Regions from separate parts of the Thiobacillus sedimenti genome, predicted to be linked through region 3. Evidence: predicted binding sites of a transcription regulator. Region 3 holds the regulator's gene; each other region holds the start of a gene.
The links. Region 3 encodes sigma-54, which starts transcription at its own class of promoters, with help from an activator protein. Its sites were predicted from a motif close to TGGCACNNTTCCTGCT; they were not measured.
Positions count from the first base shown of each region.

Region 1: a site for sigma-54 is predicted at 1,200-1,215, ahead of VA613_RS12280 (nitrate reductase). Genes of this name have one in related genera too.
Region 2: a site for sigma-54 is predicted at 1,919-1,934, ahead of VA613_RS12230 (CmpA/NrtA family ABC transporter substrate-binding protein). Genes of this name have one in related genera too.

Region 1 is NZ_CP141769.1:2,455,467-2,458,700, forward strand. Features, by position in the region: gene VA613_RS12280 (nitrate reductase) at 1-1,176, opposite strand, end outside; gene VA613_RS12285 (AraC family transcriptional regulator) at 1,313-2,362, opposite strand; gene VA613_RS12290 (hypothetical protein) at 2,478-2,711, shown strand; gene VA613_RS12295 (methyltransferase domain-containing protein) at 2,779-3,234, shown strand, end outside.
Region 2 is NZ_CP141769.1:2,443,141-2,446,374, reverse strand. Features, by position in the region: gene ntrB (nitrate ABC transporter permease) at 1-469, opposite strand, end outside; gene VA613_RS12230 (CmpA/NrtA family ABC transporter substrate-binding protein) at 514-1,731, opposite strand; gene VA613_RS12225 (ANTAR domain-containing response regulator) at 2,060-2,626, opposite strand; gene VA613_RS12220 (DUF4124 domain-containing protein) at 2,964-3,234, opposite strand, start outside.
Region 3 is NZ_CP141769.1:616,142-619,375, reverse strand. Features, by position in the region: gene lptB (LPS export ABC transporter ATP-binding protein) at 1-407, shown strand, start outside; gene VA613_RS03020 (RNA polymerase factor sigma-54) at 480-1,919, shown strand; gene hpf (ribosome hibernation-promoting factor, HPF/YfiA family) at 2,076-2,411, shown strand; gene VA613_RS03010 (PTS sugar transporter subunit IIA) at 2,505-2,960, shown strand; gene hprK (HPr(Ser) kinase/phosphatase) at 2,977-3,234, shown strand, end outside.

The DNA.
Region 1 (3,234 bases), 1.2 Mb from region 3:
GATCTCGCCGCGCCGGACCGCCTCGAACAGCTCGACGGCGGTCCGGCCGGGCCGCTCCGGAACCGCTTCCACGCCCCACAGGCGCGCCACCTCGGCGCGGTGTGCAGGGTTATCCAGGTCGCGATGGGCCGACAGCAGGTTGGCCATGCCGCCCACTTCCCGCCCGCCCATGGCGTTCGGCTGACCGGTGAGCGACAGCGGCGCGGCGCCGGGCCTGCCGATCTGTCCGGTGGCCAGATGGAGGTTGATCAGCGCGGCATTCTTGTCGACCCCGCAGCTCGACTGGTTGAGTCCCTGGCAGTACAGCGAAAGCGTCGGCCCCTGCGCGAACCAGCGCGCGGCCTGCACGATGTCGGCCACCGGCACGCCACAGATCGGCGCCACCTTCTCCGGCGTGTAGTCGCGCACCCGATCGCGCAGCGCCGCCCAGCCGTCGGTGTGCGCGGCGATGAACGCGCGATCGATCCACTCCTCCCACAGCATCACGTTGAGCATGGCGTGATAGAGCGCGACGTCGGTGCCGGGCAGGATCGCCAGATGCAGGTCGGCCTCCGCCGCGGTGTCGGTACGTCGCGGATCGACCACGATCAGCCTGAGGTCAGGATTGGCGCGGCGCGCGTCCTCGATGCGACGGAACAGGATGGGATGGGCATACGCCGGGTTGGAGCCGGCGACGAAGAGGGTGCCGGCGGATTCGATATCGTCGTAGCAGCCGGGCGGCGCATCGGCCCCCAGCGTGGCCTTGTAGCCGGCCACGGCAGACGACATGCACAGGCGCGAATTGGTGTCGACGTTGTTGGTGCCGATCAGGCCCTTGGCGAGCTTGTTGAAGACGTAATACGCCTCGGTGGTCAGCTGGCCGGAAATGTAGAACGCGACGGCGTCCGGGCCGTGTTCGCGGATGATGCGACGGAACCGGTCGGCCGCATGGTCGAGGGCCGTCTCCCAGTCGACCCGCTCGCGCGGCGCGCCCTTGTCGCGGCGCAGTTCCGGGACCCGCGCTCGCCCCGAGGCGGCGGCGGCCAGATGCAGCGTCGCGCCCTTGGTGCACAGGCGGCCGCGGTTGGCCGGATGCGCCGGGTCGCCGCGCACGCCGGTGATCTTCCCGGACTCGGCCTCGATCAGCACCCCGCAACCGGTGCCGCAGTAACAGCAGACAGACGTAACGACAGACATGAGGACTCCTTGCCCGGTCTGCCAGCAGGGCACGTGCCAGCGCCACACTCTTCTTTTGTTTCAGTCACTTGCGCGAATTTCCGGCGGCGCCGCGCGCGCGGCGCGCCCGCTTGCGGTGCGCGTCCGGCCCGGCCCGCTACAAAGTGGTGCCGGCGCCTCCGCCGGGGAGCGCCGTGTCGGCTTGCCCCTGTCGCCGCCGCCACTCCGCCGGCGCGACGCCGAAATGGCGCTTGAAGGCCCGGCTGAAGGCGGCTTCGGATTCGTAGCCCGTCTCGTCGGCAATGCCCTTCAGCGGCGCATCCGTCGTCTTCAGGCGCTGCGCGGCGAGGTGTAGCCGCCACGAGGTCAGGTAGCGCATCGGCGGCATCGCGAGGAAATGCCTGAAGCGCCCGCCCAGCGCCGTGCGTGACACACCGACCTGGCGTGCCAGGCGCGCCACGCTCCAGTCGTCCAGCGGCGCCCGGTGGAGGCACTTCAAGGCGCTGCCCACGATCGGATCGTTCGCCGCGGCGAACCAGCCGACTTCGTCGGCGGCGAGCGCCTGCATGTGGCGGCGCAGGATTTCGACGAACATCAGTTCCGTCAGCCGCGGCAGCATCGAGCGCGCCCCGGGGTCCGCGCCGCAGGCCTCCTGTGCGGTGTGGCGGATCGTGCTGGCGAGCCACTCGGCATCCGGGTTGCGCCGCGGCCCGGCGTGCATCAGAGCGGGCAGGTGGCGCAGCAGCGGGTGGAACAGCAGTTCGTCGCACTGCACGAAGCCGCAGACGATGCGCGTCCGCGCGCCGTCGCCGCCGTGCCGCACCCGCAGGATGTCTGGCCAGGGCGGCGGCGGCAGCAGCTCGGTCGCCGGCGCCGGCGAGGCCGCCTCGCGTCCGCGCAGGACGTGCACGTCGCCATACGGCAGCAGCACCGCATCGCCCGCCTCCAGCCATGCCGGCGGGTGTCCTTTCAATTCCAGCCAGCAACCGCCCTCGGCGACGATGTGGAAGGGGATGATGTGCTCGGTGCGAAACGGCAGCATGCGCGACAGGTCGCAGGCGGGCGGCGACACCAGCCCCCACGGCTCGTGGAACTCGGTGCTGAACAGCACGACGCCCGACAGGTGCATGCTGGCGAGCAGGTCGGACAGCAGGTCCGCCGGCACCGCTCCCGGCGTTTCGGGCAAAACTCTTGGCGTTTCGGTCATGGTCGCACGCGCGTGAATCGCTAAGGTTGATAGTAGGCAATGCGGCCGACAAACGGGCGTCCGGCCCGACGGCCGCCGCCCGTTTGTCGCAACCCCGATCCGCAGGAGGCCCATCATGGACACCACACTGAACGAAATAGTCGTGCATGTCGACGAACCCGTCGACGAGACCCTGTTCGCCGAGCTCGAGCGCGGCATCCGGCAGGACCGCGGGGTCGTCTCGGTGGGGCGGCATCCGGGCCGCGAGCACCTGATGGTGGTCGTCTACGACGCGGACGTCGCGCGCGCCTCCACCCTGCTGCACACGTTCCAGGAACGCGGCCTGCATGCGCAACTGATCGGCATGTAGGCGCACGCGCCTTCTTTTGACCCGAGGAGAGAGACCAATGACAACGACCCCCCCCCTGTCACCCGAAATGAGCGCCCTCAAGGCACGCCTCAAGGCGACGTGGATGGCCGGCGACTACGGCCATTTCGCCCGTTACCTCGAAGCCGGCGCCATGGACTTCTTTCCCGCCCTCGGTATCGGGCCGGGCACGCGCGTCCTCGACGTGGCATGCGGCGCCGGCCAGCTGGCCCTTCCGGCCGCGCGCGTGGGTGCCGCCGTCACCGGCGTCGATATCGCCAGCAACCTGATCGACCAGGCGCGCGCGCGCGCCCGGGCCGAAGGGCTGGCCATCCGCTTCGACGAAGGCGACGCCGAGGAACTGCCGTATGACGATGCGGCCTTCGACGTCGTCTTCAGCCTCATCGGCGCCATGTTCGCGCCCCGGCCCGAACGGGTGGCGGCCGAGCTGATCCGGGTGTGCCGGCCCGGCGGCCGCATCGTGATGGGGAACTGGACGCCGGGCGGTTTCGTCGGCCAGATGTTC
Region 2 (3,234 bases), 1.2 Mb from region 3:
ACACCGGCCGCAGGATGCTGATGATCGGCGACAGCATGCGGTTGAGGAAGTCGAAGCGACCGACCAGGAAGCCGAGCGGAATGCCCACCACGGCGGCGGCGCCGAAGCCCATGCCGACGCGAGTCAGCGAGTTGAGGATGTTCCAGCCGATGCCCTGGTCGTTGGGGCCGTTGTCGTAGAACGGATCGGAGAACAGCGCCACGGCCGCATGCCAGGTTTCGACAGGCCCCGGAATGTTCTTGACGCTATGGGAGATCAGCCCCCACAGGCCGATGAACAGCAGCATGCCGAGCAGCGGGGGGATGGCGTTCCTGGCTCGGCTGGTCACGGCTTCCGTGAGGCGCTTGCCGGATTCGGCTTCGACGTAAGGCGCTTTGTGGAGAGGCGCGGCTTCCGGGGGGATGATCGCGGTTTCCGGCGCGTCCATCACCTCGGGCAATCGCCGCTCGTTCAGTGTCACTGCATTCATGCGAGGCTCCTTCTGCCCCGGCGGTGCCGAGGCGCGCGTAGGGTTTAGGCCTTGATCCGGAAGCTGTCCGCGTAGGCCTTGGGGTTCCTGCCGTCCCACACCACGCCGTCGATCAGCTTGCTTGCACGCATGTCGGACTTCGGCAGTGGCGTCTTCGTCATCGCGGCGGCCTGCTTGTAGATGTCGATGCGGTTGACCTTCTTCGCCACCGCCAGGTAGTCCGGGTGCTCCTTCAAGAGTCCCCAGCGCTTGTGCTGGGTCAGGAACCACATGCCGTCGGACAGGTAGGGGAAGCCGACGGCCCCGCCGTTGTAGAACTTCATGTAGTTGGCGTCCGCCCACTTCCTGCCGATGCCGTTGTCATACTGGCCGAGCATGCGGTCCTCGATCGAGTCGAAGTCGGTGTTGACGTAGGATTTCGCCGAGATGATCTTCGCGACCTCGGAGCGGTTGCTCATCGTGTCGATGTACTTCGACGCATCGAGGATCGCCGCGACCATTGCACGCGCGGTGTTGGGATAGCGCTGCACGAATTCGGCGGTGGTGCCGAGCACCTTTTCCGGGTGGTCCTTCCAGATGTCCTGCGAGGTCACGGCGGTGAAGCCGACGTGGTCGCGGATCGCGCGCGCGTTCCACGGCTCGCCGACGCAGAAGCCGTCCATGTTGTCGACGCGCATGTTCGCGACCATCTGCGGCGGCGGCACGGTGATCACCTTGGCCTGGGTGAAGGGATTGATGCCGTAGGCCGCGAGCCAGTAATAGAGCCACATCGCGTGGGTGCCGGTGGGGAAGGTCTGGGCGAAGGTGTATTCCTTGGGTTCGGCGGCGACCAGCTTGGCAAGCGAGGCGCCGTCGGTCACGCCCTTGGCCTTCAGCTGGTTCGACAGCGAGATCGCCTGGCCGTTGTTGTTGATCGTGGCGAGCACCGCCATGTCCTTCTTCGGCCCGCCGATGCCCATCTGCACGCCGTAGATCAGGCCGTACAGCGCGTGCGCGGCGTCGAGCTCGCCGTTCACCAGCTTGTCGCGCACGGCCGCCCACGAGGCTTCCTTGCTGGGCGTGAGGGTGAGGCCGTATTTCCTGTCGAAGCCCTTGATCGAGGCCATCACCACGCTGGCGCAGTCCGTCAGCGGGATGAAGCCGACGGTGAGGTTGGGTTTCTCCGGGGCATCGGAGCCGGCGGCCCAGGCGCCGCTGCGCACGCCGGGCGGCACCATGGCCATGAGGGCGGCCGCGACGGAAAGCCCGGTGGTCTTTTTCATGAAGTCACGCTTGCCCGGGTCCTGTACGAGGGGCTTGTTCGGGATGTCGCTCACGGTATGTTCTCCCAATGCCCAGAGGGCATGAATGAAAAAGGCGTCGCCTTCAGGGCGGACGCCTTTGTCCGGTGTTGAATGATCTGACGGTCACGCTGAAAGCCACATCGTTGCGACTGTTCAGCTGAGGTTTAGCAACCGCTGTGCCAGCTTCCTCAGCACCTTGTGTCGCTTGGGTTTCCAGGAAACCGGACGGATCGTGGGGCCTTGCATGACGCGGATTCGTGCCCCGGCTCGGTGCATGCTTCCGGTGGCGTGCACCAATCAGGGGGACTCACGCCAGGGGTTTTTGCAGGAGCTGCCGTGCAATGTCCGCCAGCTTGAGACCGCGATCCATCGCGGCACGCCGCATCTCGCGATAGACCTCCGGCTCCGATGCGCCGGTCTGCCTGATCAGCAGCGCCTTGGCCTGGTCGATCAGCTTGCGCTCCGACAGTTCGAGCCGCGTCTGTTCCAGCTGGTCGTGCAGCGCCTGGAACGCCTCGAAGCGTGATACGGCGACGTCGAGGATCGGCCGGATGCGCGCCGGGTCGAGCCCGTCGACCACATACGAGGTCACGCCGGCCTGGGTGGCGGCGCGGATCGACTCCGGGCTGCCGTCGCCAGTGAACATGACGATCGGGCGCGGGCAGTCCTGGTTGGCCACGCAGATGTGCTCGAGCGTGTCGCGGTCGGGCGAATCCTGCGCGATGATCACGACGTCCGGGCGCAGCGACTGGACCTGCGCCTCCAGGCTGCGTGCGGAGTTCAGCGTGGCCGCGACGATGCAGCCCGCCGTTTCCAGGGCAGGCACCAGCATGGCAAGCCGTTCGGGATGGTTTTCGACGATCAGTACACGCATAGCGCTCGATTCGATGCCGGCAAAAAAAGCGGCCTCCGGAGAGGCCGCAAGTTCGGAGGAGACTGCCTGAGCGGGTTGTTGCCGACAAGTCGGCTTGACACCCACGGCCTACCCTTTACGGGTGGAGCAACCCGGCCTTTCGGTCTGGGGACTCACTTCGCATGGAGCACGCGGCGTGCCAGCTTTCATAACGATGGATAATCAGGCACTTGCACGGCGTCGCCCGAATGACGTCGGCCGCTGCGCTGAAATCTTGTGGTGCATGCCGGCGCAAAACGTCTCAAAAAGGGGCGCCCCGTGTGGCGTATGGTCGTCGAAGCCGGCCTCCCCGCCCGGCTCAGCGCGGCCTGCGAACGGGCGGCTTGTCCGGATGGCGGGGATGCGGCCGAACGCGCACCGGCGGGTAGTAGACCGGCTGCGGCACGTACACGGGCTTCTCGATCACGACGGGCGCGGGCGGCAGGCGCAGTGCCCGCAGCCGCGCTTCCTCGGCTTCCTGCTCGCGGCGCCGCGCCTCGAGTTCGCGGACCAGCGCGTCGGCCTTCTTCGCCTGTTCCGCCGCCTGCCGCGCGTCTTCCGCGCGGGGCGGCGGCGGCACGCGCATTTCC
Region 3 (3,234 bases):
AGCCCTACGGCAAGGCCGAACGCGAGGAGCATCTCGAGAACCTGCTGGAGGACCTGCATATCGCCCACCTGCGCGAGGCCTCCGCCGTCAGCCTCTCCGGCGGCGAGCGCCGGCGCGTGGAAATCGCGCGCGCGCTGGCGATCAACCCGCGCTTCATCCTGCTCGACGAACCGTTTGCCGGCGTCGACCCGATCGCCGTCCTCGACATCCAGAAGCTCGTGCATTTCCTCGTCGAGCGCGACATCGGCGTGCTGATCACCGACCACAACGTGCGCGAAACGCTCGGCATCTGCAACCGTGCCTACATCATCAGCGAAGGTCGGGTGCTGATCGCGGGGACGCCCGAGGTGATCATTCAGGACGACAACGCCCGCAGGGTGTACCTCGGCGAAAATTTCCGCCTCTGATTCCGCCCCCCGGAAATCGAATCGCGCTAAACTTGGCTCAAGTCGGCATGCTTCTTGCCGTAGTCAAGTTTCATGAAACACAGTCTTCAACTCAAGCTTGGGCAACATCTCACGCTGACGCCCCAGCTGCAGCAGTCGATCCGACTGCTGCAGCTGTCGACGCTGGAACTCAACCAGGAACTCGAGCAGATGCTGCAGGACAATCCCCTCCTCGAGCGCGAGGACGAGGATGAGTCCGCCTATGCGACGCCGGACGAGGCGGGCGCCGCTGCGGGCGAGGCCGAAGGTCAGGGCACGACGGAGGCGGCCCAGCCCGACCATCCGGAAGGCGAGCCCTCCACGGCCCTCGACGAGGCCGACTGGAACGACTACAGCGCCGCGAGCGGCGACGAGGAAGACAGCGATTTCGCCCACGGCGCCATCTCCGGCGCGACCCTCCGCGAGCACCTGTTCAACCAGCTGATCGTCAGCCCGCTCACGCTGCGCGACCGCACCCTGGTCGCCGCGCTGATCGACGACCTGGACGAGGCGGGCTTCCTGACCCAGCCGCTGGAGGACATCGCCGCCAGCCTCACGGGCGAGATCGAGGACCTCGAACCCGAGGAACTCGAGACGGCGCTCAAGCACCTGCAGAACATGGACCCGACCGGCGTCGGCGCGCGCAGCCTGGCCGAGTGCCTGACGCTCCAGCTGCGCGCCCTGCCCGCGGACACGCCGGCGCGCGACGCGGCGATGCGGCTGACGACGCATTACCTGGATCTGCTCGCGGCCCGCGACGTGGGGAAGCTGAAGAAGATGCTCGGCATCGACGACGCCACCCTGCGCACCGCGCGCGCGCTGATCCTGTCGCTCAACCCGCGGCCCGGCACGGCCTTCGGGCGCGACGAGACGCACTACGTCATCCCCGATGTCTACGTGCGCAAGGTCAAGGGCATGTGGATCGCCAGCCTCAACGCCGACGCCATGCCCAAGCTGCGCGTCAATCGCGTCTATGCCGACATCCTGGCCCGCCACCGTGAAGCCGGCGGCAGCCAGCTTGCCAGCCAGCTGCAGGAGGCGCGCTGGCTGATCAAGAACGTGCAGCAGCGCTTCGACACGATCCTGCGCGTCTCCCAGGCCATCGTCGACCGCCAGAAGCAGTTCTTCGAGCACGGCGAGGTCGCGATGCGCCCGCTGGTGCTGCGCGAAATCGCCGAAGCCGTCGACTTGCACGAGTCGACCATCTCCCGCGTCACCACGCAGAAATACATGATGACGCCGCGCGGCCTGTACGAACTGAAATATTTCTTCGGCAGCCACGTCGCCACCGACAGTGGCGGCGCCTGTTCGTCGACGGCCATCCGCGCCCTGATCAAGCAGCTGGTTGCGGCCGAGAATGCCAGGAAGCCGCTGTCCGACGGCCAGCTCGCCGAGGTGCTCGGGCAGCAGGGCATCGTGGTGGCGCGCCGCACGGTCGCCAAATACCGCGAGTCGCTGCAGATTCCGCCCGCCAACATGCGCCGGGCGCTGTGATCCGGCTGGCGTTTCCGGCCGTCGCGTCCGGCTGCCGGGAATGCGCTTGAACGCACCGCGCTTTCGTCCCACAATCAAATCGGGCGTGTTCGATCGCCCCCGGAAGCCCGATCGTGGATCGCCTTCCGGTTCTTCCATGCAGACCAAGGAGGCGCTATGAATTTGACGATTTCCGGCCATCATCTGGACGTGACCCCGGCCATCCGCGGGTACGTGGCCGACAAGCTTGACCGTGTCAAGCGCCACTTCGACCACGTCATCAATGTCAGCGTGATCATGCAGGTGGAAAAGCTGGTGCACAGGGTCGAAGCCAACCTGCACGTCAAAGGGCATGACTTTCATGCCCACAGCGAGGACGGCAACATGTATGCCGCGATCGATCTGCTCGCCGACAAGCTGGATCGCCAGATCGTCCGGCACAAGGAGAAGACCTCCGACGTCCATCAGGAGGGCGGCGGGCTGAAGCATCGGCCCTCGGAAACGCCCGCCTGACGGCCGCGCACCCGGCCCCCGAAGGCCCCTCGCCGGCCTTCGGGCGTATAATCCGCAGCAGCCGGACTCCCCCTTCCCCGGCCGCGCACAGGCATGAACCTAATCGCCCCTCTCATCGCTCCCGACACGACCTTGCTGGATATCAGCTTCACCAGCAAGAAGAAGCTGTTCGAACACGCGGCGGACCTGTTCGCCCAGACCCGCGGCCTCAAGGCCGCCGACATCTTCACCAGCCTCTTCGAACGCGAACGCCTCGGATCGACCGCGCTCGGCCACGGCATCGCGATCCCGCACGGGCGCATCAAGGGCCTGAAGGACGCATGCGGCGCCTTCTACCGGCTCAAGACGCCGCTCGAATTCGATGCCCCGGACAACCAGCCGGTGACGCTCTGCTTCATCCTGCTGGTTCCCAAGGATGCCAACGAACAGCACCTGCAGATCCTCGGCGAACTCGCCCACTTGTTCGGCGACGCGGGAATGCGCGCCCGAATGCTGGACGCGGACAGCCCCTCGGCGTTGCTGACGCTGCTCGATTCCTGGTCGAGTTGAGCGCACGGGCCGGCGCATGGACGAACTGCTGAGCCACGTGTCGGTCGAGACGCTGTTCCGCGACATGGCGGAACAGGTCGGCCTGCAATGGCTCGCCGGCCGCACCGGCGGCGGTCGCACGCTGTCGTCGGAAACCATCCAGAAGCCCACGCTCGCCCTCATCGGCCACCTGAATTTCGTCCATCCCAACCGGGTGCAGGTGCTCGGCTGCGCCGAGATGGACTACCTGCGCGGTCTCTCCGCGACGGGCCTGCAGGAGGCCATCGACCACCTG